4 regions of the Priestia sp. P5 genome follow, and region 1 is predicted to be linked to each of the others. Evidence: riboswitches for the same ligand, from Rfam matches in the RefSeq annotation. Region 1 holds a riboswitch; each other region holds the start of a gene.
What was found. A riboswitch is a leader RNA that binds a small molecule or an ion and turns the genes downstream of it on or off. The one in region 1 is predicted to bind S-adenosylmethionine.

Region 2: it holds a riboswitch for S-adenosylmethionine, as region 1 does, so the genes downstream of both, metK (methionine adenosyltransferase) here and MMB69_RS05595 (sulfite oxidase-like oxidoreductase) in region 1, are expected to answer to the same signal.
Region 3: it holds a riboswitch for S-adenosylmethionine, as region 1 does, so the genes downstream of both, mtnW (2,3-diketo-5-methylthiopentyl-1-phosphate enolase) here and MMB69_RS05595 (sulfite oxidase-like oxidoreductase) in region 1, are expected to answer to the same signal.
Region 4: it holds a riboswitch for S-adenosylmethionine, as region 1 does, so the genes downstream of both, MMB69_RS19860 (hypothetical protein) here and MMB69_RS05595 (sulfite oxidase-like oxidoreductase) in region 1, are expected to answer to the same signal.

Annotation. Positions count from the first base shown of each region.
Region 1 is NZ_JAKWFJ010000001.1:1,081,528-1,088,972, forward strand. It holds gene MMB69_RS05585 (putative polysaccharide biosynthesis protein) at 1-1,042, shown strand, start outside; gene MMB69_RS05590 (hypothetical protein) at 1,056-1,424, shown strand; SAM riboswitch class I at 1,569-1,675, shown strand; gene MMB69_RS05595 (sulfite oxidase-like oxidoreductase) at 1,751-2,413, shown strand; gene MMB69_RS05600 (MogA/MoaB family molybdenum cofactor biosynthesis protein) at 2,447-2,959, opposite strand; gene moaC (cyclic pyranopterin monophosphate synthase MoaC) at 2,972-3,460, opposite strand; gene MMB69_RS05610 (molybdopterin molybdotransferase MoeA) at 3,575-4,840, shown strand; gene MMB69_RS05615 (YvrJ family protein) at 4,855-4,998, opposite strand; gene MMB69_RS05620 (terpene synthase) at 5,421-5,852, opposite strand; gene MMB69_RS05625 (GNAT family N-acetyltransferase) at 6,004-6,525, shown strand; gene MMB69_RS05630 (GNAT family N-acetyltransferase) at 6,618-7,400, shown strand.
Region 2 is NZ_JAKWFJ010000001.1:34,079-41,523, reverse strand. It holds gene MMB69_RS00220 (phosphatase PAP2 family protein) at 1-114, shown strand, start outside; gene MMB69_RS00215 (glycosyltransferase family 4 protein) at 132-1,277, shown strand; gene metK (methionine adenosyltransferase) at 1,309-2,511, opposite strand; SAM riboswitch class I at 2,644-2,761, opposite strand; gene pckA (phosphoenolpyruvate carboxykinase (ATP)) at 3,136-4,725, shown strand; gene MMB69_RS00200 (DUF2584 domain-containing protein) at 4,760-5,002, opposite strand; gene MMB69_RS00195 (alpha/beta hydrolase family protein) at 5,057-5,839, opposite strand; gene MMB69_RS00190 (ABC transporter substrate-binding protein) at 6,012-7,010, shown strand; gene MMB69_RS00185 (ABC transporter ATP-binding protein) at 7,012-7,445, shown strand, end outside.
Region 3 is NZ_JAKWFJ010000002.1:660,233-667,677, forward strand. It holds gene MMB69_RS20110 (carbon-nitrogen family hydrolase) at 1-350, opposite strand, end outside; gene MMB69_RS20115 (pyridoxal phosphate-dependent aminotransferase) at 462-1,634, shown strand; SAM riboswitch class I at 1,765-1,871, shown strand; gene mtnW (2,3-diketo-5-methylthiopentyl-1-phosphate enolase) at 1,952-3,196, shown strand; gene MMB69_RS20125 (2-hydroxy-3-keto-5-methylthiopentenyl-1-phosphate phosphatase) at 3,193-3,858, shown strand; gene MMB69_RS20130 (methylthioribulose 1-phosphate dehydratase) at 3,855-4,493, shown strand; gene MMB69_RS20135 (1,2-dihydroxy-3-keto-5-methylthiopentene dioxygenase) at 4,509-5,024, shown strand; gene MMB69_RS20140 (sugar ABC transporter substrate-binding protein) at 5,147-6,223, shown strand; gene MMB69_RS20145 (sugar ABC transporter ATP-binding protein) at 6,240-7,445, shown strand, end outside.
Region 4 is NZ_JAKWFJ010000002.1:607,406-614,850, reverse strand. It holds gene MMB69_RS19880 (GNAT family N-acetyltransferase) at 1-306, opposite strand, end outside; gene MMB69_RS19875 (CotG/ExsB N-terminal domain-containing protein) at 420-824, shown strand; gene MMB69_RS19870 (VOC family protein) at 972-1,769, shown strand; gene MMB69_RS19865 (M20/M25/M40 family metallo-hydrolase) at 1,788-3,401, opposite strand; gene MMB69_RS19860 (hypothetical protein) at 3,870-4,112, opposite strand; SAM riboswitch class I at 4,181-4,282, opposite strand; gene MMB69_RS19855 (M20 peptidase aminoacylase family protein) at 4,346-5,500, opposite strand; gene MMB69_RS19850 (GNAT family N-acetyltransferase) at 5,548-6,054, opposite strand; gene MMB69_RS19845 (hypothetical protein) at 6,258-6,452, opposite strand; gene MMB69_RS19840 (M48 family metallopeptidase) at 6,754-7,445, shown strand, end outside.

The sequences.
Region 1 (7,445 bases):
GACAAAAGCTGTTGGAATCGGTACGTTTGGAGCGTTTATTGGAGGCGTAGGGGGAATTGGGATTCTTGGAGCGGTTTATTTGAAGCGCAAGCGGTTGATTATAAAAGAAGTGAACAGCGGAAAGAATAATAAATCCGTTCCGTTCTCTTTAATGTTCAAAGAGCTTGTGACGTACGCTGTTCCGTTTGTATTAGTTGGTTTAGCTATTCCTATCTATCAAAATATTGATACGTTTACGATTAACATGCTTTTTCAATCAATAGGATATGGACAAGCTAAGGCTGAAACGATTAACTCCGTCATTGGATTAGCGCAAATTTTGGTGATGGTGCCGGTATCGTTAGCGACTGCCTTCAGCATGTCGCTAATTCCGGGCATTACATCTTCTTTTGTGCAAAGAAATTTACGGGAAGTAAAAGGAAAGATTACAAAAACGCTGCAGCTGCTGTTGTTTTTTACTCTTCCTGCTGCGGTAGGGCTTTGTTTATTGGGTAAGCCGGTATATATGATGATTTTTGGAGCGAAAAACAGTCCTGAAATCGGTGGAGTTGTTTTACAATGGTATGCGCCTGCTGCGATTCTTTTTGCTCTTTTTACCGTAACAGCCGCCATTCTCCAAGGAATTAATCAACAAAAGAAGCTAATTTTAGGCTTGGGCTTAGGAATTGTTGTGAAGATAGTATTAAACGTACTGTTGGTTTCAAGCTTAAAAGAAATTGGACCGGTTGTCGCGACTTACGGAGGGTATGGTGTATCGGTTATATATAACTTCTATTTAATTGAAAAATCTATTTCTTACCGAGTTCAATCACTGGGACAAGCTGCGTTGACACCTGTTTTATTAGTAAGTGTGATGTCAGCCGCTGTGATTATCGGCAATTATACTTCTCACTATTTTTTAGAAAATAAGCTGTCTGCATCTTCACTTGCGATTAGCACATCTTGTATTTCAATTGCTTTAGGTGCTGTCGTGTATCTAGGACTTGGCGTCAAAACAAGTTTAGGGCAATCTGTTGTATTAAATAGAAGAAAAAGAATGTAAGGGAGAGAAAGAAGTGTCAAAACGATTCTTACTAACCGTAGCCGCTGGAGGAGGTATCATAATCTTCGGCGCGCTGGTGCTACTAAACTGGGAAAAGATGTTTGGAGACTACCGTCCCATTCAAACGGCAAAAGCCGTATTCAAATTAGAAGTGGGAAGTCAAGATGTAGAAGAGACTACGGATTCAGATGATGCTCTTCACTATATGGTGAAAAAAGGACATTTAGATGAATATATTCATATGATGAACGAAAAAGGCTATGTGTTAAAAGAAAAAGATATTGATCATAACCGACTTGTTTTTAACGATGGACAAGAGGATGAGCAAATTTACTACAAGCGCTTTGCTAGGAAGTATACGATGATTGATGGAGAAGGGTAAAGGCTTTATATGGTATTTTAGTAGACTAAAACCTTATAACCCTATCTGTTTTTAAAGTTTTTTGGCGAAAAAGAAAAATAATATTGACAATTATGACAAAAAGCTTAATACTGACTTTATTACATAAAACAAATACAATTTGTTTCCTTATCAAGAGAGGTGGAGGGACTGGCCCTGTGAAACCCGGCAACCGCTGTCTATGACAGAATGGTGCCAAATCCTTAAGAGTGTATCGCTCTTAGAGATAAGGAAGAAGCTGAAACAAAGCTCTTCCTTATTTATTTAAGGAAGGGCTTTTTATGTACAAAAAACAACGAGGTGATTATTTGAACAAAGCAGACCGTATTAAACGAATGAAAACACCAGAAATTGATCCAAAGTATGAAGGACGAGTGCCTCCGGGGCAAGTAGTGACAGAGCGCTTTCCTATTTTGCATGAAGGCGACGTGCCGGAGTATAACTTAGAGGAGTGGACGCTTCGCGTGTTTGGGTTGGTAGACAAAGAAGTGACGCTTTCGTATCAAGATATATTGAACATGCCGCAAACAACGGTGAAATGTGATATTCACTGCGTAACGAGATGGACAAGACTTGATAATGAATTTACGGGCGTGCTGTTTACAGACTTTTTAAAAGCAGTTGGCGTGGAGTTGAAAAGTAAATACATCATGCTGCACGGAGATAATGACTATACGTCAAATATTGAAGTAAAAGATTTACTGAGAGCCGATATTCTTCTCGCTCATTCCTTTAACGGAGAGCCGCTTACAGCTAAGCACGGATATCCGCTGCGATTGGTTGTTCCGCATTTGTACTTTTGGAAAAGTGTTAAATGGCTTCGAGGCTTTGAAGCTATTGATGAAAATCATCCTGGCTTTTGGGAGCAAAACGGCTTTCATCTTAGAGGAGATCCGTTTAAAGAAGAGCGTTTTTCTGGAGAAGATTTAGGCATTCCAGAAGATGAGTGGGTACATAAAGACTATGATTAATAAAAATGCCTATGCACGCGCATAGGCATTTTGTCAGCGCTGGCGGTTTAATTCCCACACAACGTGGCGAAGTTCAGGCAAAATCAGTTTGGTCATAGCTAGACGAACAGCACCGCTTGATCCTGGTGTAGAAAAAACGGCTTTTTCGTTAATCGTCCCGGCAATTGCCCGGCTCATAATCGCTGCGCTGCCAATGTCTTCGGTGTAGCTCAGCATGCGAAACAGCTCGCCAAACCCAACGATTTCTTTATGAATCAGCGCTTGAACGGCTTCAATCGTAACGTCTCGTTTTGTAATGCCAGTCCCGCCGTTTGTGAGAACAACGTCAATGTCCTCATCACTGCATCCGGCAAGTATCGCTTGTTGAATCGACGTTTGGTCGTCTTTTACAATTTCATAGGAAGCGACTTGCATGTCATGTTCTTTCAGAAGTTGGATCATCAGCGCACCGCTTTTATCGGTTTCTTTTGTACGTGTGTCGGATACCGTAATGACTTTGCAGCGAACGGGCTGAGTTGCTTTAGATTTATGTTCATGTACGCTCATTATGTACCTCCTTTACGCTTCCGTACGCTTGTAGTCACCGTTTTTGCCGCCTGATTTTTCAAGCAGATACGTTTCGCCGATAATCATGCCTTTATCAATGGCTTTGCACATATCATAAACGGTTAGAGCGCAGGCAGAAGCGGCTGTTAAAGCTTCCATTTCAACGCCCGTTGAGCCTTCCGTTTTAACAGTTGCTTCTATTAATAAACGGTATTGATCATTGCTTGTATCCCAGTCAAATGAAAGGTTTACGCCTTTTAATAAAAGGGGGTGACACATCGGAATAATGTCAGACGTGCGTTTTGCAGCCATGATTCCCGCTACTTGTGCGACAGCAAGCACGTCGCCTTTTCCGATCTTATGTTCTACAATGGCTTCGTGAATTCCTTTGTTAACAAGTATGCTTGAACGAGCGGTTGCAGCGCGGCGAGTGATAGATTTTTCGCTAATATCGACCATGTTGGCACGGCCTTGGTCATTAAAATGTGTAAAAGAAGACATCGGTGTTTTCATCCTTTTTCAGTAAATTTTGTTGTATGATAGAAATAGTGAGATATGCTATGATTTTACACCATAGCGCAAAAAGTGAACAGACATAAAGGAAGTGAAGAATGTATGTTAGAAAGCAGAACACCTATTTCAATTCCTGAAGCAATTGAAAAAGTCATGACATATAAAAGAAAAGGCAGCATCGAACGCGTATCGATCACCGAAAGCTACGGACGCTATTTAGGAGAAGATATTGTCGCCGACCAAAACGTGCCTCATTTTAATAAATCGCTTTATGACGGCTTTGCAGTTCGAGCGCAAGACTGCATAGAAGTCTCAATTGAACATCCTGTAGAGTTCGAAGTTGTAGGTGAAATCGGCGCTGGCTCTGTTTTTGAAGAAGAACTAAAGCCGTTTCAAGCAGTGCGTATTATGACAGGAGCACAAGTGCCTCATTCATGTGATGCGGTTGTGATGCTTGAAGTAACGAAGTCGTATGAAAAAGAAGGCAAAACGTATATGGCGTTAAGCCGGCCTGCTTCAAAGTGGGAACACATTGCATTAAAAGGAGAAGAAACAAAAAAAGGAGACGTGCTCGTTTCAAAAGGAACGCGCATCAATCCGGGCGTCACCGCTTTTTTAGCTACGTTTGGCTATGCGGATGTAGCCGTGGTGAAGCAGCCAGTGGTTGGCGTGTTAACAACAGGAAGCGAACTGCTTGATGTGAACGAGCCGCTAGAACCAGGGAAAATCCGCAACAGCAACTCCTATATGGCACTTGCACAAATCGTAAGAAGCGGGGGAATTCCGAAATATTTAGGGAAGCTTGAAGATGATTTTGACCGCTGCTATGAAGCGGTAGAAAAAGCGCTTGAAGAAGTGGATATTTTACTGACAACCGGCGGAGTATCCGTTGGCGACTATGATTATTTACCGGCTATTTATGAAAAGCTTGGCGCCAATGTGCTGTTTAACAAAATTGCGATGCGACCGGGAAGCGTCACAACAGTCGCAGAACGAAACGGACAGCTGCTGTTTGGATTATCAGGAAACCCATCTGCTTGCTATGTCGGGTTCGAACTGTTTGTTCGTCCAATTGTTCGCAGCTTTTTACATTCACCACTGCCTCATTTACATAAAACAAAAGCGGTGTTAAACGGACGTTTTAAAGAGCCTAATGCATTTACGAGAATGGTGCGAGGAGAAATTACAGACGAAGGCGGAAGGCTTGTTGTAACGCCAGTTGGAATGGACAAGTCAGGCGCTATTTCGTCATTAGCTGCAGCAAACGCCTTGATTGTTCTTCCAGGCGGAGAGCATGGGTATGATAAAGGAACAGAAGTGAACGTACTGCATCTTGAAAACGAAGGCACGAGTTCGCTTTGGATATAAAAATAGCAGTCTGCTTATTGCTTGTCCTTTTTTTCAATAAGAACTTGAAGCAGCTCTGTAATTGGATCTAATTTGCTTTCAATGCGAACAAGTAAGTAAAAAGACAGGGCAATTGGAAAGCCTAAATCTTTAATATAGCTAACTAAGTTTTCTATAATAGCATACCTCCTTCACTTAGAAGATATATTATAATATGTGATTTCTAAGTATTTGTTCGCAGGGGATACACCCATTTTTAAGACAAAAGTCCTTGGAAAATAAGAAAAAGCAGCCTCGGCATTGGCAAGCGAGGCTGCTTTTTGTAAGGGTTCATTCACACGTATTCAAGTGTGAACGATTATTGGAATTAAACTATAACATATTTTAAAATATAAATAATACTTTTGATGTGTTCTAACATATGAATAAGAGGTGCGCTTTTAATTCATCGATTTAATTGGTCCTCCTAATGAAAAATCAACTAAATTAAGGATGTATAAAAAGCTGCATATTCTATAAAAGTGACTTTTTCAGAACTCTTACTTCCCTAAGGGTTCTCTTTTTTGCTGTGTGCCTAAGAGGGTGGTTTGTGTACACGGTCTTAATCCTGAGATAAATAAATCCAGTTGATTTCATCAAGTTCTTCAATACTATAATTTGAACCTATATTCTTTAACATTTTATTGAAGAATTTTAGATTAACTTCATGATCATACAAATCTTCTTGAATGTATTCCTTAATAATAAAGTTTGTTAAATTTGTATTATTAACAAAATCTGAAAAGAACGACGTTATAAGGTCTGAATCTTCTTCGTTTAATTTTTCATCATTAATGATCGAAATCCTAAAAACGTTTAAAATTGCGTCAATATCTTCTGCATCCATATAACATAACGGATCTAGTTTTTTATCTTCTTCTGTAAATGGATTTCGAGTGTCTTCAATAACTACATAAGATATAATTCTTCCATTTCTTGATACATGGAAGATTTCTAAATCACGCAATTTTAAATTTCTATGAAGTGATATCATAAGTTCCTCCTATTAAAATGTTGATTTACGATATTTTAATAAATTAGATATTGGTAAATCTAAAAAGTATAGTATTCAGTTTACAGTAAAATAATCTTGTGTGGTATTAATTAACAAATATATAAACGTAAAAAGAGAAGAGGATACGTATATGAGAGAGTATTTCTTGAAAACGAAAAGGTTAGGATTTTCCATTTGGCATAGTGATGATGTTAAATATGCAAACTCTCTTTGGCGAGATGAAAACGTAACGAAATTTATTGTGGCAAATGGAAAAATGTCTGTCGAGGAAGTACGAAATAGACTTGATAGAGAAATAGATATGTATCGTCAACATAACATTCAGTACTGGCCTGTTTTTTTACTCCAAACGAACGAACATGTAGGTTGCTGCGGTGTGCGACCTTACAATATTCAAGGTAAAACTCTAGAGTTTGGCATACACTTAAAACGTGCTTATTGGGGAAAGGGAATAGCTCAAGAAGCAAGTCAAGCAGTCATAGATTACTCTTTTACTAACCTTGAGGTAAACAGTTTATTTGCTGGGCATAACCCAAAAAATAGAGACTCTGCAAGATTGCTGAATAAACTAGGGTTTAAATACACGCATGATGAGTTTTATAAACCCACGGGGTTACAACATCCTTCTTATTTACTTACTAAAGAAGTATAGCGAAAGTTAATTTTTTAAATAGCCTATGACATGTTTGTGTTAACTAGAAAGAACTAGATAAACATATACTTTATTAAGGAGGAGTAGATAAAATGTATTGTCTAGAACCAAAAGATTATGATAAGATACATAACATTTTGAAAGCGTCATTTAAGACTCCTACATTTGCTTTTTCTGTCGTTAATCATGTGATTGAAGGATCTGTGTACGTAAATGATAGTATGAAGCCAACGTCAGGATTTCTTAGAATACGTGCAGGCGACTATTATGTATTTGGTCAAGGAAATGACTTAGTGTTTAATAATTCTCTCTATCGTTACTTCGTTGAGAATGTTTATGGTAAGGAAAAACGTTTTACTGTTTTTACTCCATCGACCGACTGGGAGGCTTTTTTTGACGAGACTTTCCAACCTTACCTAAAGAAAATGATACGTTCTAAGTATAGATTTGTTCCTTCAAAAGTTCCTTTTAGGTATACCCTTCCCGATCTTTATGAGTTAAAAGATTTTAACTCTGACGCTTTAAGAAAAAGTGAGAATTTTAATGAATCATATATAGTGGATTACTGGGGATCAGAAAGTCATTTTCTGAAAAACGGATTAGGAGTTTGTGTTATCCATAAAGAAAACATTGTCGCCGAATGTGTGTCGATCTTTCATAGTGGAACAATAGCTGAAATCGATATTGTGACTAATCCTAGCTATAGAGGACAAGGACTGGGAAAGATAGTAGGTCAAGAGTTTATAAATAAGTGTTTAGAAAAGAGTGTTATGCCTGCTTGGGATTGCGATAATAATAATAAAGCATCGAAAGTATTAGCTAGTAAACTTGGATTTTCTAATGAAGAGAGGTACGCTTTATATGTATTAAAATGAAAAGCCCTAAAAATAGGGCTTTTTTGTACCGATTATACTTTTAAA
Region 2 (7,445 bases), 1.0 Mb from region 1:
ACGGTAGGAATTTCAAGAATTTATCTCGGTCTGCACTATCCGACGGATGTCATGGTGGGCCTGATACTGGGCATCTTTTCAGGTGCTGTTTCACTGAACATATTTTTAACTTAATGATAGGAGGAGTACTAATGAGAATTGCTTTATTTACGGATACATTTGCTCCAGAAGTTAACGGAGCTGCTAAAACACTTTATCAATTTACTCAGTACGTCAAATCAAAGCAAATTCCCATCCAGGTATTTGCTCCAGAATTTGCTCATGATCAGTCATTTTCAACGTATGTTCACCGTTCGCCCAGCATGCCGTTTTTTCTTTATCCAAACAGCCGCTTTTCATTGCCAAACGTTCTAAAAATTAAAAAGCAGCTGCAGGAATTCAATCCTTCTATTATTCATTTGGCCACTCCTTTTACAATGGGGCTTTGCGGCTCCTATTACGGGAAAAGATTAGGTGTTCCTCTTGTCGGCTCTTATCATACCAATTTTGATGATTATTTATCTCACTATGAACTTGAAAAAATGCGTGTACCACTGCAAAAATATATGAAATGGTTTTATAAACCTGTACAAAAAATATTCGCTCCCTCTGAAGTGACCAAACAGCAGCTAGAAGAGCAAGGGTTTCACAACGTAGCTATTTGGGCGCGAGGAGTAAATCATAGATTATTTCATCCCCACTATGACCGCTTTGATATTCGTATTAAATATAATATTAAAAAGCCCTACATTTTAACGTATGTAGGAAGATTAGCTAAAGAAAAGAACGCTGATTTTTTAATAAAAATTGCACGATCTCTGCCCGATCATATCCGCCATCAAATTCACTGGGTTATTGTGGGAGACGGCCCTTTAAAAGAACAAATGCAGCAGCAAGCATCTGAGCATATGACATTTACAGGCTTCCTTGAAGGTAAGCAACTTGCTCATATCTATTCATCATCTGATTTGTTTGTTTTTCCTTCAGAAACAGAAACCTTCGGAAATGTTGTGCTGGAGTCTCTTGCTTCTGGAACTCCTGTAGTGGCAGCAAATGCAGGAGGAGTTAAACAGATGGTTCAGCACGGGCGAAACGGCTACCTTTGCAAACCTCACTCCTTAGAAGAATTCAGTTCGGCTATTACAGATTTACTCGATGATTTGCATCAGCGGCTTCACTTTGGGCATGCAGCGAGACAATATGCTCTTACTCAATCATGGGACGCCATTTTTCAGCATTTGCTTTCAGAATATGAAGGTGTCGTAGAAAAATCTGCTGCAGGTATTCAATGGGCATAAAAAAATCTCCGTTTTCACGGAGATTTTTTTACTATTTAGCTAAAGCTTGAGTTTTTAATGCTTCCGCTTTGTCTGTGAACTCCCAAGGAAGCTCCACATCCGTACGACCAAAGTGGCCGTAAGCTGCTGTTTGCTTATAAATTGGGCGACGTAAATCAAGCATTTTAATGATGCCTGCTGGACGTAGATCAAAGTTTTTGCGTACTACGTCTACTAGTACTTCTTCAGAAACTTTTCCTGTACCGAATGTATCAATTGAAATAGATACTGGCTGTGCAACACCAATTGCATATGCTAGTTGTACTTCACATTTATCAGCAAGATCAGCTGCTACAATGTTTTTCGCAACATAACGAGCTGCATAAGCTGCTGAACGGTCTACTTTTGTTGCGTCCTTACCAGAGAATGCACCGCCGCCGTGACGAGCATATCCGCCGTAAGTATCAACGATAATTTTACGACCAGTTAAACCAGCATCTCCTTGAGGACCGCCGATTACGAAACGTCCTGTTGGGTTAATGAAATACTTTGTATTTTCATCAATTAACTCGTTGGGAACAACTGGATTAATAACATATTCTTTTAAGTTACGTTGAATTTGCTCTAACGTTACTTCTGGGTGATGCTGAGTTGAAATAACAATTGTATCGATGCGAACAGGTTTGTTGTTTTCATCATATTCAACTGTTACTTGTGTTTTACCATCCGGGCGAAGGTAAGGAAGAATTTCTTCTTTACGTACTTCTGTTAGACGGCGAGCAAGTTTATGAGCTAATGAAATTGGAAGAGGCATTAATTCTTTTGTTTCGTTACATGCATAACCAAACATTAACCCTTGGTCTCCAGCTCCGATTGCTTCGATTTCTTCATCTGACATTTGACCTTCACGTGCTTCTAACGCCTGGTCTACACCAGCAGCGATATCAGCTGACTGCTCGTCGATAGATGTTAATACTGCACAAGTTTCAGCATCAAATCCGTATTTTGCACGAGTATAGCCAATTCCTTTAATTGTTTCACGAACTGTTTTAGGAATATCCACGTAAGTAGAAGTTGTAATTTCACCACTTACTAAAACTAAACCAGTTGTTACGCTTGTTTCACAAGCAACACGAGCATTTGGATCCTTTGCTAGGATAGCATCAAGAATTGAGTCAGAAATTTGGTCACAAATTTTATCGGGATGTCCCTCTGTAACAGATTCTGACGTGAACAGACGACGTTGTGTTGACATCAGTTTTCCTCCTTATAAATACGATACATTGTGATACGGTACTCATTCCCTTATTTTCATTACACGTTAAAAAATATAAAAAAACCTTTCCTTGTATCGAGGAAAGGTATCAAATTCTACATAAGCCTTTCACTCTTATCGATCAAGGTTGTGCCCTTGCATCAGGTTAGCACCTTATCGTCTACACAAAAAAATGACGATGGTTGCTGGGTTTCATAGGGCCTGTCCCTCCACCAGCTCGGGATAAGAGAGTATCCGTTCAAGGACATATAATACATGAAAAAGCGCTTCACTGTCAACAACATTCAAATGGAAATCATCTCTTTATGTTTGAATCGGTTTTAATGTAACATACTCAAATTCTGAAATAGTACATCTTATTAAGAATTATTACTAAGTTTGGTTAATAAGACAGATCAAAATGAGGCTTTCACTTAAAATAGCTTCACTTTTTTCGCTTCTAGCACATATACATGTGTCTAAAATAGGTATAACGTACATTTTTTTATAATACACAAACATTTTTAGTTAAATAGTATAGAATAATTAAATAAATGTGTTATACTAATTATAAATTTCAAACATTAATGAATAAATAATAGCTAAAAAAGGAAGGTAGTGCACATGAGTACTGTTGATATGTCTATCGAATTAAATGGTTTGCTTCAATTAAAAACAACAAAACACCAATTATCTGTTCCACAACTTGTTGAAAAAATTCTAGCTCGACGCGAAGGAACGCTGACTTCTACAGGTGCTGTGTCAGTCGAAACTGGGAAATATACAGGTCGCTCTCCTTTAGATAAATTTATTGTAAGCGATGCTGTGTCTTCAAAAACGGTTGAATGGGGACCTGTCAATCAGCCAATTTCTGCTCAGCGATTCGATGCGCTATACAAAAAAGTCTTAACCCACTTAAAGAAGCAGGATGAACTTTTTGTTTTTAATGGATATGCTGGAGCTGATAAAAAGTATCAGTTACCAATTCAAGTAGTTAATGAATTTGCATGGCACAACCTATTCGCTCAGCAGTTATTCATTCGCCCTTCAGCCGAACAAAAAACAAATGATGATGTGAAGCCGTTTACAATTGTAGCAGCTCCAACGTTCAAAGCTGATCCTGAAACAGACGGGACAAATTCTGAAACCTTCATTATTCTTTCGTTAGAGCGACGTATTGTGCTAATTGGAGGAACTGAATACGCTGGTGAAATGAAAAAATCTATTTTCTCAGTGATGAACTTCTTGCTTCCTCAAAACAATATTCTATCCATGCACTGTTCTGCTAACGTAGGAGAAGAAGGTGACGTTGCATTATTCTTTGGTTTATCTGGAACGGGTAAAACAACGCTTTCTGCTGATGCAAACCGTCGTTTAATCGGAGATGACGAGCACGGTTGGTCAAGCTCTGGTGTATTTAATATTGAAGGAGGATGCTACGCGAAGTGCATTCAGCTTTCCGAAGAAAAAGAACCGCAAATTTTCAATGCAATTCGCTTCGGCGCCGTACTGGAAAATGTAGTGTTAAATCAAAATACGAAAGTAGCAGATTACAATGATAATAGTTTAACAGAGAATACTCGTGCCGCTTATTCAATTGACTCTATTGATAATACGGTATTGCCAAGCGTTGCTGGGCACCCTACAGCTATTGTCTTTTTAACTGCTGATGCCTTCGGCGTCTTGCCTCCAATCAGCAAGCTTACAAAAGAACAAGCGATGTACCATTTTCTGAGCGGATACACTAGTAAGTTAGCTGGAACAGAGCGCGGCGTAACATCGCCACAGGCTACTTTCTCTACATGCTTTGGTGAGCCTTTCTTACCTCTTGCTCCAACAACTTATGCAGAAATGCTAGGAAAGAAAATCGATGAACATAATGTAAATGTCTACCTTGTAAATACTGGATGGACCGGCGGTGAATACGGCGTGGGCGAACGAATGAAGTTAAGTTACACTCGATCTATGGTTCAAGCAGCCCTTGAAGGAGAACTAGCTAATACCGAAACAGTAACAGATGCTATTTTTGGTTTATCGATTCCAACTCATGTTCCGGGAGTTCCTGATGAAGTGCTTCAGCCTTCTAAAGCATGGAACGATGCAACAGCTTATAATCAAAAAGCAACTGAGCTTGCTGCTAAATTCAAAGCTAATTTCAAGCGTTTTAATGATGTAGCATCTGATATTTCAACATTAGGCGGACCTAGAGTCTAATAAAAAACCGATCGTCTTAGAGACGATCGGTTTTTTAATTAGTCGAGTGTAATTTTGTCAGTTCATATGTGACAATGGTTTTTTCCTGTTCCATTTCTACCTTACGCACAACAGCAGTTCCAATACATTCTCCAGTTTTCGTTTTGTGAATGTTTAATGGAATATCTAACGGATACAAGCGATATCCTTTTTTCTCAATTTGAAAAATGTTATCCGTTACACGCTTTTCGTTGCCTTTTGTCACAATCATTGTATTTAATTCTAGCGGCATCCCCATTTTTTCTCACTCCTCACTGTTATTCTACTTGTTTTCTCTATCGTAGCATATCTTTTATTGCGCTTTCATCCACTTCGTTAACTTCTTCACCGTTTCTCGGTTTTCTTTTGGTGGAAAAGCATGTGGAAAGTTTTCGAAGTACCAGCTGGTAACTTTTTTATTGGACTTCTTTAGTTTAGATTCGAGCTGATAGGAATGATCAATCGACACGTTTTTATCTTCTAAACCATGAATAAGCAAGACCGGCGGCTCGACGAGATGAGCACGGTGCAAAGGTGTCCTCCATTCGTATCTTTCAGGATATTTAGAAGGCGTTCCTCCAATCACCCGCTTCATCATTCTTCTTAAATCTTCTCTTTCTTCATATGTCAGCACCATATCCGTGACGCCTCCCCATAACACAAGAGAGCGGCTGTCGTTTTTTTCAATGGCTGTGAGTAAAGCCATCACTCCCCCTCTTGAAAACCCAAAAATATGAATGCGGTCACGGTTGACGTTAGGGAGCTGTTTCAATAAATCGTAAGCAGCAAAAGCATCGTAACGATCATCTCCTGCAAAATCTTCGTTTCCTTCGCCTCCTTGATTTCCCCTATAGAACGGAGCCATCACAATAAAACCTTGAGAAGCAAATTGAATGAGTCGAGCAGGACGAACCGTTCCTACGTTCTTAATACCTCCTCTCAAGTATAAAAAGCCGTCATACATTCCTTTTTCTTTTGGCTCTGCGAGCATTCCTTTAATCTTAAGCCCTTGACATGCATATGTAATCACCCACAGCGCCACGCGAGGGTTTGATGATGGGAAACGCTGTTTATGAAGAATTGTTCCATCTTTCATTTTTTTCCTCCATTCTTTATACGACTGGTATACTTTTTCCCGCCACGGTGGACTTTCAATCGTTGGCTAATACTTCTTTGATTTTCCACATGGTTATGTAGGCACTCACCTTCTTCTACTTTCTTACATACATTATCATAAAATATTTTATTCTTTTAAGGAGGTTTGCTTTATGAAACCAATCAAATGGCTCTTTTCTTTGCTTGCTATTATGATTTTACTCATCCCACTAATTAGCTGCAGTAAAACAACATCTGTACAAACGGTTCGTGTCGGCGAAGTAACTCGCTCTATCTTTTATGCTCCCCAGTACGTCGCTATTTCAAAAGGCTTTTTTGAAGAAGAAGGACTAAAGGTAGATTTAAAAACAACGTGGGGCGGAGATAAGACAATGACGTCACTTTTATCTGACGGCATCGACGTCGCCTTAGTCGGCTCTGAAACTTCGATCTACGTATATGCACAGGGCTCTAGTGATCCCGTCATCAACTTTGCGCAGCTAACCCAAACAGACGGAACATTTCTAGTAGCGCGTAAAAAAGTCGATCAATTCTCATGGGATCAGCTTAAAGGCAAAACGTTTCTTGGTCAACGTAAAGGCGGCATGCCGCAAATGGTAGGGGAATATGTGTTGAAACAGCATAATATTGATCCTAAAAAAGATGTAAAACTCGTTCAAAACATTGATTTTGCTAACGTTGCGAATGCTTTTGCTTCTGGTACTGGAGATTACGTTCAATTATTTGAGCCAACGGCTAGTATTTTAGAGAAACAAGGAAAAGGACATATCGTTGCTTCCTTCGGAAAAGAATCAGGAACAGTTCCTTATACAACATTTATGGCCAAAGAAAGCTATTTAAAAGATAACCCTGAAGCAGCAGCTAAATTTACTCGAGCTATTTACAAAGCACAAAAATGGGTGAATACACATAGCACAGATGAAATTGCTGAAGTGGTTGCACCGTATTTTGAAGATACACCTAAAGACACGCTAAAAACCGTAATTGACCGCTATAAATCCCAAAAATCTTTTGCAACCAACCCTTTATTAGATCAAAAAGAGTGGGATCATTTACAAAAAATAATGGATGAATCTGGAGAACTTCCAAGACACATCGATCACAACAAGCTAGTCAACACAAAATTCGCAAAAGATGCAATGAGTGAGTAATATGACAAAACTTCACATTCAAGATGTTCAGCATATGTATCTTACGACAAAGTCTGCTACCGCTGCACTTGAACATATTAATTTGTCTATTGAAGAAGGAGAATTTGTTTCCTTTCTCGGCCCAAGCGGATGTGGAAAAACGACGCTTCTATCGATTATTGCAGGCTTGATTGAACCAACGTCCGGCTCTGTCACAATAGACGGTGAAAATATCGGAACATCAGTCCCAAACATCGGTTATATGCTTCAACAAGATTATTTATTTCCGTGGAAAACCATTAAAGAAAATATTTTACTTGGTCTTGAAATTCGCGGACAGCTAACAGATAAAACAGAGAGTAAAGCACTGTTACTCCTAAAAGAAATTGGTCTACAAGGCGTAGATGACCTATATCCACACCAGTTATCCGGAGGCATGAGACAACGCGTCGCTTT
Region 3 (7,445 bases), on a different contig from region 1:
TTAAACAAGTGCAGTTTACTGTATTGTGATACTTCACGACCTTTTCGGTCAAAAATATACATCGTATTCGTGACGCCTTGCTCTGTTTTTTTCGCGATCGAGCCTGCCACAATATTTACTTCGTTCGTTTTAGCAAACTGAGAGATTAATTGCTTGGCCTGCTGTCCTTCATCATCTGCAATTTCGTCTAGCCGCGTCAAATCATAAGCTGTATCCCATAGCTCAGGAAGCACGAGGATATCAGGGTTTTCTTTCAGAGCTTCTGTCATTTTTTGTTGAATATATTTTCGGTTTTTAGTTGGGTTTCCAAACGCAATATCAAGCTGCAAACACGTAATTTTTACACTCACTTTATCATCCGTCCTTTTTTAGTAGTTGAAAAAAATGACTTTACAAGTTGAATATTACAATATATTATTTGTGACTAGAATTTCAAGAATTTTTTGAGAAGGTGTGCGATGATGAAACAATTTGAGCAATCGGAACTATTAAAAAGTTTACCAAAACAATTTTTTGCATCACTTGTAGGCAAGGTAGGAAAAGTAATGGCCCAAGGGCACGACGTTATTAACTTAGGGCAGGGAAATCCTGATCAGCCTACTCCTTCACATATTGTAGAAACACTGCAAAAAGCAAGTTCTAATCCTATACATCATAAATATTCTCCATTTCGGGGGCATCAGTTTTTGAAAGAGGCCGTTGCGACTTTTTATAAGCGAGAATACGGGGTTGATGTGGATCCCGAAAAAGAAGTAGCTATTTTGTTTGGCGGGAAGGGTGGACTTGTTGAAATCCCGCAGTGCTTATTAAACCCTGGAGATACGGTGCTGGTTCCGGATCCTGGATATCCTGATTACTGGTCTGGAGTAGAGCTTGCAAAAGCCAAGATGGAAGTGATGCCGCTCACGGCTAAAAATCATTTTCTACCCGTATACGAAGAGATAAGTGAACGTGCTAAAGAACAGGCAAAGCTCATGTTTTTAAACTATCCCAATAATCCTACTGGTGCAGTGGCAACGGCAGAATTTTTTGAAGACACCGTGGCGTTTGCTGCCAAGCACGATATTTGTGTGGTACACGACTTTGCCTACGGAGCAATTGGATTTGATGGTAAAAAGCCAATCAGCTTTTTACAGACTCCTGGTGCAAAAGAGACGGGAATTGAAATTTATACTCTTTCTAAAACGTATAACATGGCGGGATGGCGAGTTGGATTTGCTGTAGGAAATGAAAGTGTTGTAGAAGCTATTAATCTTCTTCAAGATCATATGTATGTCAGTCTCTTTGGGGCGGTTCAAGAGGCAGCAGCCGCAGCTCTGTTAGAATCTCAACAATGTGTGAATGATTTAGTTAAGCGCTATGAATCTAGACGCAATACATTTATTCAAGGGCTTCGAGAAATTGGCTGGGACGTTACATCCCCAGCAGGCTCCTTTTTTGCATGGCTAAAAGTTCCTGGAGGATATACTTCTGAACAATTTTCAGATTTACTTCTTGAAAAAGCCCACGTTGTAGTGGCACCTGGAGTAGGCTTCGGAACATATGGTGAAGGCTATGTGCGCGTAGGACTGCTGACGGATGAAGAGCGCATGAGAGAAGCTGTATCTCGAATAAAAAAATTAAATTTATTTTAAAAACGCATTGACAATCCTTTTTGAGTTGGCTTAATATGTAAGAAGTTAACGAGATTAATAACCGATAAATCCTAGCGGTATTTTTTATTTAGTATATAATCTACGAATTCAATTTAAATAAATAGCAACTTTCTTATTAAGAGTAGGTGGAGGGACTAGCCCGATGAAGCCCGGCAACCGACTTAACGCATGTTAAGCACGGTGCTAATTCTTGCAGCAGCAGCTGAGAGATAAGAAGAGCAACGAAAGCCTCTTCTTAATCACAGAAGAGGTTTTTTTTATTAACGATATTAAACAGCAAGGGAGTTTTTAGCATAATGAGTGAAATCGTTGCAAGCTACTTACTACATGACAATAAAGGAAATTTTCATAAAAAAGCGGAAGGAATCGCTTTAGGACTAACCGTCGGCTCATGGACAGATCTGCCGCTTTTAGATCAGCAGCAGCTTCAAAAGCATAAAGGGCGCGTCGTGTCCGTAACGGAGCTTCAAGATTGCGAACGTGTTAACGGATATTTAGGCAGAGAGGTTAAGCAGGCTATTGTCAAAATTGCTTATCCAACTGCCAACTTTTCAAGAGATTTACCGGCTATTTTAGTTACTGTTTTCGGAAAACTATCACTTGATGGAAAAGTGAAATTATTAGACTTGGATTTTCCTGATGAATTATTAGCTGAATTCCCAGGACCGCGCTTTGGAATAGAAGGTATCCGAGAGAAACTAGGCGTTTATGACCGTCCGCTTGTGATGAGTATTTTTAAAGGCGTGATTGGAAGAGACATGACGTACTTAACAACTCAGCTGCGTGAGCAAGCGCTTGGCGGAGTGGATTTGGTTAAAGACGACGAGATTTTGTTTGATAGTGAACGAACACCTTTTGAAGCTCGCGTTACAGAGGGAAAAAAAGTACTGAATGAAGTATACGAAAAAACGGGACACCGCACGCTGTATGCTGTTAATTTAACGGGACGAACGTTTGAATTAAAAGAAAAAGCGAGAAAAGCAGCTGAGCTAGGAGCCGATGCTCTTTTATTCAACGTATTTGCTTACGGATTAGACGTACTGCAGGCACTTCGAGAAGATGATGAAATTAACTTGCCGATTATGGCTCACCCAGCTGTTAGCGGAGCGCTTACGCCATCAGAGTTTTACGGTTTTTCAAATTCATTACTGCTTGGAAAGCTATTACGCTTAGCCGGAGCAGATTTTTCGCTATTTCCATCACCATACGGAAGCGTAGCGCTTTCTCTTGAAGACACGACAGGCATTGCCTACGAATTAACGCGTCCTGTGTACAAATATAAGCAGACTTTCCCGGTTCCTTCAGCAGGAATTCATCCTGGAATGGTACCGCAGCTTGTGAAGGACTTTGGAATCGACAGCATTATCAATGCAGGAGGCGGAGTTCACGGTCATCCAGACGGCGCTATCGGAGGAGGAAAGGCATTCCGTGCGGCGATAGATGCAGTACTCTCTCATCAAACACTAGCCGAAAAAGCGGAAGAATCAAAAGAGTTGCAAAAAGCTTTGCAACTATGGGGAACAGTAGAGGTGAAAGCATGACATCGTTAAAAATCTTTTGTGACTTTGATGGAACAATCACAAATAGCGATAACATTATTGCGATTATGAAACAATTTGCTCCTCCGGAGTGGGAAAGTATTAAAGACGACGTACTAGCACAGCGCGTTTCTATTCAAGAAGGAGTAGGGCAAATGTTTGCCTTACTCCCCGTGGAATTAAAGGAAGATATTATTTCTTATATTTTAAAGACGTCTGCTATTCGAGATGGATTTGATGATTTTATTGTCTATACAAAAGAGCATCATATTCCGCTTTATATTGTAAGCGGAGGAATTGACTTTTTTGTAAAACCGCTTTTGGGAAATCGAGTTGCAGAGGAAATGCTCTACTGCAACGGATCTGATTTTTCTGGTGAACATATTTCCATTACGTGGCCTCATACATGTGATAAACAGTGTGCAAACGACTGCGGCTGCTGTAAGCCAACGATTATTCGCAATCTTGCAGATGAAAGAGATCATACGGTTGTTATTGGCGATTCCATTACGGATTTGCAGGCTGCCAAATTAGCTGACACTGTCATTGCACGTGACTTTTTAATTGAAAAATGCGAAGAGCTATCTCTACCGTATCGTCCTTTTTCTACTTTTTATGATGTCATTCATCATTTACAAGAATTAACAGAAGAGGTGAAAGCATGAGTATCATGGCTCAGCAAAGGTTGCATGAGCTTGCGGATATAAAAGATGAGTTGGCAGAACGCGATTGGTTCTTCGGTACAAGCGGAAACTTAGCAATTAAAGTGGACCAAAATCCGACAACTTTCTTTGTATCAGCAAGTGGAAAAGACAAAAGAAAACGTACAAATGAAGATTTTTTATTAGTTGATCAACATGGAAAACCTGCAGAAGAAACGCATTTAAAGCCTTCTGCTGAAACGCTTTTACACGTTAAGATTTACGAGTTAACGAACGCTGGGTGCAGTCTTCATGTACATACAATCGACAACAACGTGATCTCTGAACTGTACGGAGATGAAGGGCTTATTTCATTCAAAGGCCAAGAAATTATTAAGGCACTGGGTATTTGGGAAGAAGATGCGGAAATTACTGTTCCGATTATTCCGAATTACTCGGATATTCCGACACTAGCAGAAGAGTTTTCTCACCATATAAAAGGCGATCAAGGCGCGATTTTAATTCGTAACCACGGGATTACGGTATGGGGGAAAAATGCGTTTGAAACAAAAAAAGCGCTAGAAGCCTATGAATTTCTATTTAGCTACCATGTGAAATTACTGTCACTTAAAGGCATTAAGCCAAAGGTGCATTTATAAAAGGAGGAAACAACAATGGCGCAAATTCGCTTACATATAAACAATAAAAGAATTGAAACTCAAGAGGAAGTATCAGCTTTTCTGGCAAACAATGAAGTTATTTATGAAAATTGGGACATTACAAAACTTCCAGAAAATCTTCGTGAAAAATATGATTTAACTGATGAAGAAAAAACAGAAATTTTAAACGCTTTTGGTGAGGATATTAAAGATATTTCTGAACGCCGCGGCTATAAAGCGCAAGATGTTATCTCGTTATCGGAATCTACACCAAATATTGATGAATTGTTAAAAAACTTTCAGCGCAAGCATATTCATACAGATGACGAAGTTCGCTTTATTGTAAGCGGTCATGGAATCTTTGTTATTCAAGGAAAAGACGGCGAATTTTTTGATGTTGAATTAGAGCCGGGCGATTTAATTTCAGTACCAGAAAACATTCTTCATTACTTTACATTAATGGAAGATCGTAAAGTAGTCGCTGTCCGAATTTTCGTGACAACTGAAGGATGGGTACCTATTTACGCATAACAACTACTTGTAAAGCATAGGTCATGATCACCCCGCTTTTACATCTAAAAGCGGGGTATTCTTTGGATTATTATAAAACTAACTATTTTTATATGAATAATAAGTTTAATGGGAGGAACACCATGAAAAAGAGTAAAAAAATGCTGTGGCCACTTACTTTGCTCGTGCTTCTAGTTTTTGCACTGGCTGCCTGCACGAAAGAACAGCCAAGTCTAAACGAGAAAACACAGGCAGCTCCAGCGCCGCAAGCGGCTTCTGCTAAGCCTGTACAGCAAGAAGGAAAAAAGATTACGAAAGATACAAAAATTGCGCTTATTTCTGAATTTACATCAGGCACTCACGCTGCTCAGTACATAACAGGTGTGACAAAAGCGGCTAAAAAAGAAGGAGTACAGCTATCCGTTTCTGATTCAAACAATGATCAATCTAAAATGGCGGCTTATTTAGACACGGCTATTAACCAAAATGTTGACGGCATTATGATTGACCACGGCCGGGCTGAAACCCTTGAACCTGGCGTGAAGCGCGCGATTGCAAAAGGAATTCCCGTTATTGCAACCGATGTAGAATTAAAAGCAGAAGGCGTTACAACCATTGATCAAGACGATTATATGCTTGCGCTGCAGGGTCTGAAACAAATGATGCAGGACATTAATGGAAAAGGAAATATTGTATATGCATTTGTTGGAGGCTTTGCACCGATGGAAAAACGCGACAGCATTTATAAAATTATGATGAATCGCTATCCAGATGTAAAACAAATTGCCACGTTCGGAAGCGCAACGGACAATACTTCTCTAGACACGCAAAATAAAATGGCAGCTGTGTTGAAGCAGTATCCAAATAAAGGAGACATTGCGGCCGTTTGGGCGCCTTGGGACGAATTTGCAAAAGGAGTCACAAGAGCTATTAAAGAAGCAGGACGAGACGAGATTAAAGTGTACGGAGTAGACTTATCTGATGAAGATCTGCAAATGATGCAGGCAAAAAACAGCCCGTGGAAAGCGTCAGCTGCCGTAAATCCAGCTTCAGTAGGAGAAAAGCAAGTTGATCTGCTTCTTAAAAAGATTTCCGGTCAAGAGATCCCTCGCTACTATTCCTTTGATCCGGTTTTAGTCAAACAAACTGACTTGCCTAATCAAACGATTAATATGGATCAGCTTAGTCAGTACGTAGAAGAATGGGGCAAAAAAGAGTAGAAGTGGAGGGACAGACATGACGAACGAGCTTTCAATGAAGAACATTACAAAAAACTTTGGTTCTTTTCAAGCGCTGAACAAAGTTGATTTTACTGTTCAAAAAGGGGAAATTCATGCTTTATTGGGAGCCAATGGTGCCGGTAAAAGTACGCTGATGAAAATATTGTGCGGAGCTTACGACGAGTACGAAGGAAAAATCTATAAAGACGGAGGAGAAATCTCTATTTCTTCTCCTAAAGAAGCTAAGCGCCACGGAATTGGAATTGTGCATCAAGAAGTGGATGTAGCGCTGATTCCTTCGCTGTCAGTAGCTGAAAACATCGTGCTAGACGTGCAGGCTTCTAATAAAAGTAAGGCATTTGTAAACTGGAAATCTATTTATAAGAAAGCGGAAGAAGCTCTTTCTTTACTTGGTTCTTCTCTATCCGTTAAAAAAAATGTCGTTGATCTAACTCTATCAGAAAAACAGCAGGTGCTTATTGCACGTGCAATTGTACAGAACGTTGATTATTTAATTTTGGATGAACCAACCGCACCTCTTAGTGTGGAAGAGACGAAACAATTGTTTTCTGTGATGAGAGAGCTGAAGAAAAGCGGAGTAGGCATTATTTACATTTCACATCGCCTTCAAGAAGTGGTTGATATTTGCGACCGCTTAACAGTTTTAAAGGACGGACGCTATGTAGCTACAAAAGAAACTGCACATACATCAATTGAAGACGTGATTACGCTCATGTTAGGAACGTCTTCTGTAAAACAGTGGGTCAAAAAATCAGTAGAAGTTGGAAACGAACTTTTACATGTAGAAGTATTATCTCTTCCAGGGCGCCTTTCGAATATCTCTTTTCATGTAAAAGAAGGAGAGGTAGTCGGTATTGCAGGGCTTGTAGGAGCGGGGAAAACGGAGCTTTGCCGAAGTCTATTTGGTTTAGAGCAATATGTCAGCGGCAGCGTTCGGTTAAAAGGCAAGAAACTAAAGTTGAATAAGCAGCCGTATTATTATATTGCACAAGGTCTGTCTCTTGTTCCTGAAGAACGAAGAAAAGAAGGAATTTTTGTTCATGAATCGATTGCCGATAACTTAGTTTTGCCAAGTCTGTCCCGCTTTACAAATTATTCGTTTCTAAAGCAAGGAAAGATCAAAGAAAAAGCGCAGAAAACGACTGGGCAAGTTGGCGTAAAGTCTCATTCTATCGAGCAGTCAGTTGGAACGTTAAGCGGC
Region 4 (7,445 bases), on a different contig from region 1:
TCTTTGAAGTACATGTGTTAAAAGACGGCTTCCGATTCCTTTTCGAAAGTAACGAGGACGCACAACGAGGCGGCAAATCGTCAATCGCTCATTTTCTATTTCAAACGACAGCACGCCAGCTAGCTTACCTTCAATCATTTCTCCGATAAACACTTCCTTGCTTTTCATAATATCTTCTTTGCTTTCTGTAAGCTGAGGAATGTCTGAAAAACCAATAAGCCTTGCTTCTTCTTGATAAGCTTCTATTTGCACAGCTACTATTTGAAGAGCGATATCCACTCTTTGATGTTCGAGGATTTGAAGCATGAAAACCACTCCATTTCTTTCACAAATTTAGACAAATTCCATGTTTTCACTATATCCAAACGCCTTCCTTGTACATATTGTATTATGTACCGAATTAGCCAGGAGGTGTTTATATGCATATCACTGCTGAAAGAATTAGAGAAGCAACAGAAGCGATTGCTTCTACTGAGCTTGAAACATTTATGTACCAAGAGCCAACTGCACGCCACAGACGCTCTCGTCGCCGTTCTACTCGCCGTTCTACTCGCCGCACTACTCGCCGCACTACTCGTCGTTCTACTCGCCGCACTACCCGCCGTTCTACTCGCCGCACTACTCGCCGCACTACTCGCCGCACTACTCGTCGTTCTACTCGCCGCACTACCCGCCGTTCTACTCGCCGCACTACTCGCCGCACTACTCGCACTACTCGCCGTTCTAGCCCTCGCCGCTGTCGCTGCGGTTCACCTTGCTGCTCATATCCATGGTTTAATAAATCATTTGGCTGCTGCTTTAAAGGGCATGGCTGTCGTCGCTAAATAAATCTAAAGCAAGTCGAGTTTAAAACATACGCGGCTTGCTTTTTTTAAGATTTTCATTTTACATAATCATTCGTTTTACTCTTCTTGAAAAGGAAAACAACGTATAATAATGGGAAAGAATCTCTCTTAAAAGGAGGCCTATCCGTGCACTTATCTTTTGATCATCTTGTTCATTTTTCACCTGATCCTATTAAAGCTCAGAAAGAACTAAACGAATACGGAATAAATGTCGTCAAAGGCGGCATCCATGAAAAATGGGGCACTTTTAACACGTTGGCTTATTTTAACCTCAGCTATATTGAATGGCTTGGGCTTAGAGATATCGCGTTAGCTCAAACTGTTACAGATAATGACCTTATTCAGCAGCTTGTTAACGAACATACACCGGTTGGTCATTTTGGTCGATTTGCATTCCGTACAGATGATATGGATTTGCTGATAAAAGAGCTGGAAAGCAAGAACGTCACTCTAAAAGGTCCTGTAGCGGGTTCTCGTCAAACCAATGATGGAGAAAGACTTCAATGGAAAATGTGTTTTATTGAAGCTGACCACCATTCCCTGCCTCTTCCTTTTTTTATTGAATGGGGTGAACCAGAAGAAAAACGCAAGCCAAAGCTAGCGGCTCTTTCTTCTCACCAAGCTGGTCAGCTGCAGCTAAAAAATATTTACTGTGCTGTACATAACCTCGAAGAATCCATCAGCAAGTGGACGAAACTGCTGGACATTCAGTCTGCCGAAAGCTATAAAGACTCTTTACTTGATGCACGTTGTCAAAAACTATATGTCAATGGGGGAAACCTTATTTTTTGCAGCGGAACACAAGGTGTTGTCCATGATACATTAAAAAAAGTTGGAGAGCGTCCATTTTTGGTTGAATTAGATCACGCTCTAACACCGCAACAAATTACCGTACAAGGAGCTTCTTTTAAATTCAACAAATAAACATCCGCGGACGGATGTTTATTTGTGTGCTTCTTTTATAGCTTGATAAATGAAATGAGGCAAAATTTCAAAGGAATACTGAACGTCTAATCTTTCGGTCCATTGATGCGCATCTCTTCCCAGCGGTCCAATGTTCAGCACCGGCATCTTCAGCTTCTCTAGATCTTCTAGCGGGATATGATACCCTTTATTCCATAGGGGCATGTTTGCTACCAACGTGTTAAATGTATGAAGCGGATGCTGCAGGCTGGCATAGCTTAGATCCGAAATTCCGCCAAAATAACTTTGTTCAACTAGCTCCACTTGGAATTGCTCTTTGGCAGTTGCCTGTACGTTTGACAAAATCTCTTGTACAAACGGATCATCATGTGAACAAACGGCCGGATAAAAAGGCGGCGTAAAAAATAAGACCATCATCGGAGCTGATTCTTTACATAAACCAGCTAAAGAGTTTACTAAGTTAATGGTTTTATTTCTATCGTCATCCTCTTGTGCCAAAAGTGCTGCTTCCATTTCTTGCACATATTTTTCACCGTGCTGTTTGACTGCATGAGTATAAAGTTCTTCATACGTCCATACGTTCACGTCAAGAGATGAACCCTCCATTCCCGCAGCATACTGCCTAGCGGCTTTATTATAGTGTTTTTTCACATTCAAAGCCGCTTTGTCAGCCGATTTCGACAGCAGATCTGTTACTTCTTTAAGAGAGCGGTTTAACATAAATAAATTAAATAAGACAACGGCAGAGTGCGGAACTTGAACTGAATACTCTTCTTTTAAATCTTTTTGTATCAGCACCGTAGGAGGTGGACTTGTTTCATCTCTTACTTTTTCGCAAAAATCAACGTTTAATTCTATTTCTTTTGTTAAATAAGAAGCTAGTAAATTAGCATTTAAACCAGCTAGCGGTTCCCCTACATGAGTTTCTTTTCCATAACACAAAAAGCTTGGCATGATTTTCCCAATCGATCCTGAGTACACGTAGTTCGTTTGATCTCCAGGATAGCGGCTGAACACTGGTTCTGCATTCAGCATGAGAGAAAAATCCAGCTTATGTTTGCGGGCAATCTCTAAAAGAACAGGCACTGCTTTTCTCATCCCAAGCGAATTTACTTCTTCATCCGGCACCGACAGCAGCAGGATGTTTCCGTCAAACTCTCCGTTGCACGCTCGTTCAACCATACTGATATGCAAGGCAATGCCTGCTTTCATGTCCATCGTTCCTCGGCCAAAAAGCCAGTCTCCTTTTATCATATCTTTTTGTACGTGTGCCGGAACTTGTTCCATATGGTTATAAAAAGTACTCGTTAATGTATCAGCGTGAAAAGCATCCTTTTTCCACTGTCCATAATCTTGTACATCCACTACATCGTAATGACTTACTAATACAACTGTTTTATTCGTATTTTTCCCTTGAACAAAAGCTGTGACAATTGATCGCCCGTCTCCTGTTGAATGAAGCTCGACCTGCTCGTTTTTTTGAAAGTAAGGCAGCTTCAATAAATACGACGCTATCGATTCAGCCATTTCCACTTCTGCCATCGTTCCTGTCACGCTAGGTATAGAAACCAATTCGCTTACAAGCTTTTTTAACTGTTCTTTTGTTTGATACAAAGATGTTTTGTTCGACATACCCTTCATCTCTTTCCTTTTTCTAAATTTTCTATCAAACAAAACCATTCGTCAATCCCTTTGACAGAGACCCTTTCATTCTATCCCTATGTATCATAGTATGGCGCTGCCTTTACGCACATGATAAAAAAAGAGTGCGCGGCTAGGGATAGCACCGCACACTCTTTTTTACTTTTCGTCATCTTCTAAAAAGTCTAGGATACGATCAATAAGCTGTTCGCTTCCTGCATCGTTTCCGTGTTCAAGAGACATTTCCATTTCAATGCTCCTTTCATAAAATATTCTTGTTTTATAACATACCACAATTCATTTCGAATGTAACCTTTAATTTGTGTAAAAATTTCGACAATTTATGATTAATCTTAAAACCTAGTGAATATTGATTATACCCACCAGATTCTTTGCTTGTCAAAAACCATGCTTTCTATTTAAAAATACTTAAAAAATAGAGGCGCGAGCAGACTTCTTCTATAAAAGACAGCCTACTCGCTCAAGTTTGGAACAGCATGATGAATAAATTTCTAGTTCATTTGCTTTTTGTACATCTTTAATATCTATGCCTACAGCATATGTACGAACATGGTTTTCGACCACAATTTCATAAAATGTTTCTAACTCACGATAAGCTACTTGATAATGCTTTCCTAATAATTTCACCGCTTCCTTTAATGCTTTCTCTCCTGTATGTGCTGCAACTGCTGTATGACTCATAAAACCCTCTCCTTTTAGAAAAATAAAAAAAACTCATTTTGCTTTGATGCAAAATGAGTTTTTCACCCGTTTTATCACCCAAAGCACATGCTTTGCTGGTAGGAGCACCTTACATTCGTAGGTTGCTGTGGAGTCAAAGAGCCAGATCTCTCGTCCACTCGTGATAACTTTTTTAATTTAAAATTTATTTTATCAAACAATTTCATCCGCGTAAATAGAAAAATAAAAATATTTTAATTTTTTAGGTAATGGAATGAATTCAAAAAATGAAAGCTTAAATTAGCAAAATACGCAGCTGCTACAAGCAATGCCTCTTCATTTAATGAAAAAGAAGGATGGTGCCATTCATATTCTCCAGCTGTACCCATCCATACAAAAAATCCTGGTATATGCTGCTGATATACGGCAAAATCTTCTCCTCCAGGCGATTGTTCAGCTTCTACGACTTGATAACTAAGATCCTCCGCCGCTTTAATAGCCAGTTTTTCCAGCGTATCATCATTGTTTACTACAGGAAGATATGGATACCATTTAACGTCTACTGAAGCCCCGAAAGCTGCGCCGACCCCTTCAGCAGTTCGTTTCATAAGAGCCGGTATTTTTTCTCTCGCTTCTTCTTGAAAGGTACGCACCGTTCCTTCAAGCGTTACTTTGTCAGGAATGACGTTCCACGAGCTCCCTCCATGGATTTGAGTTATGCTGACAACAACATTTTGAAAGGGGCTGAGATTACGGCTGACAATGGTTTGTAAACTAGTAACAATTTGACCAGCAGCAGCAATCGGATCTATTGTTTTTTCAGGAATACCCGCGTGACCTCCTACTCCTTTGACGTCAATTTCAAAACGATCAACACTTGCCATTAAAGGTCCCGGTTTGATACCAATGGTTCCTACAGGAAGATCCGGTTTGTTATGCATCCCAAATATCGCTTCCACTCCTTCGAGCACACCTTTTTCAACTAGCATTTTTGCTCCAGAAGCCGTTTCTTCAGCTGGTTGAAAGATAAATCGAACCGTGCCGCAAAGCTCCTTCTGACGCTCTTTGAGAAGAATGGCTGCTCCGATTATAGAAGCCGTGTGAAAGTCATGGCCGCATGCGTGCATAACACCGTTCACTTCAGAAGCAAAGGGCAGATTGGTTTTTTCTTCAATTGGCAGCGCATCAATATCAGCTCGAATAGCGATAGTAGGTCCCGGCTTTCCTCCCACAATTTCTGCTACTGCTCCTACGTCTAATTGGAATTCATCCGCTATAGAAATATCATAGTGTTTTAACCACTTTTTAATACGTTTAGTTGTTTCATATTCTTTCATTGAAAGTTCTGGAAACCGGTGCAGCTCACGGCGTATGTCTATTAGCTTATTTAGTAGTAATTGATCTGTCATCTTTATCACTCTTTCACATGTCTTAATTTGGATCACTTCTCTATCTTTTACGACAAAGAATGTACCTCGTTGAATTTTTTATAAAGAAATACAGTCGTATAACCTTCTGCAAGGTGCTTTTCTTTAGCTTGAACATATCCTTTTCGTTCATACATCTCAACTAACCAAGGATGTTCTTTTGCTGTTCCTAAAGACACACCTGGTGATTTAAACATATTTTTTATTATCTCTTCCTCTACTAGATGCAGCAGCTTAGATCCAACGCCTTTACTGGCAAACGACGGGTCCACTGCAAACCACCAAAGGTGCGGAACAGCAAACGGACCTGGATGTTCTCCCCAAGGCATTCGTATAGACACAGTTGCAGCGATTCTTTTATCTTCTTCATATACATAGCAAAGGTTTTGAGAAATGTTTTTCTTAACGAGGGCAAGATCAGCAGTAGCTGCTAAGAAAGGAATGCCTAGCTCTCGAATAGGCTTATATGCTTGTAGAGTCAAGTTCAATAAGTTATCTGCATCGTCATTTGTTGCCAAACGGAATTCATTTTTCATCTCTTCGTCTCCTTATGTAGTGCTTAAATATTTCATTTAACTTATAAGTTTACTAAGAATTAAAAAAGACAGACTGCCGCCTTGCGTACTCACTATACAACTGCTTTTATAACGTGTCAAATTTCATTATCTCTTTCTATGAAAGCTATCATAAAAACCAATACTTACAGTTTATTATACTGAACAAATATCAATAAATCCCCTTACGAAACCCCTTTCATTACTTTCGTTAAATTTTCAACCGCAATTATAGAGCCACGTATGATAAAATAGAACACGGTAGTTGTAAGAAAAGCAAACAGAAATGTAATCACTAGCATAATCGAGGCTGCTTGCTCTTGTTTCATAATAAGATAATAATTTGTCACTTCAATTACAGTAAGTGTTATGACCATCATATATAGCATTTCACATGTAAACTTTGAAACGCTTTTTTTATTTTTCATTCCCTATACCATCTAAAGACATAGAATGTCTAATCTATATTAGTAGTATCGGCATATTTTTATATGTTTTTGTAAAAACTAAAGAAGAATTGAAGCAATTATTATTGGCGCTTTTCCACTAAATATTGGAATACATATCATTCTGCAAGGCGCTGCAACAGCAGTTGATAACTGTCTGATTATTCTTTCATTTGACCAAACTCTACCTTTGCTTATAAAATGAAGATTTGTAGAAAGGAGTACGAAAAATTTTATGTATACGTATCAAACAGGCAATCAAACAATTGACTACAAAATTGAAGTCGTTCCAAATAGAACCGATATCACGGTGCAAATTTGTGACAAAGAAGGGGTAAAAGTTATTATCCCAAGAGGTCTTAATGAAAACAATGTGCGTTCAATCATCGCACGCAAAGCAACATGGATTTTAAAACAACTAAACGGTTCACAGCCAGCTGAGGAAAAGCCAGCTGCTCCAAAGAAAGAAGCAGTAAAAAAAGAAACAGCTAAAAAAGAGGCTCCTAAAGCAGCAGCTTCTGCAGCTAAAACTGGTTCTTTTGAAGAAGGAGACAAATTCCCTTACCTAGGACGTCAATACCGCTTAAACATCGTTCGTGGAGATGTAGCAAAGGCTGAAATGACATTCCGTGCAAAATTCATTGCTACAGTACCTGAAAGCTGGAACGAGCAGCAAACAAATGAAGGTATTGGACAACTATTAACAGAGTGGTACCAAGGCCGCGCAGGTGAAAAATTCCAAGAAGCTTTGAAATCTGTTAAAAAAGCAGCTGACAATGCTCCTGAATCTGTTAAGTGGGACGAGTTAGGTGAAGAATACGCTACGACTCAAGATAATACAATCGTATTAAACTGGCGTTTGCTAACAGCTCCTCTTGCAACAATTGAATATGTCATCGCTTCTCAATTTACAAATGCAGATGAGTT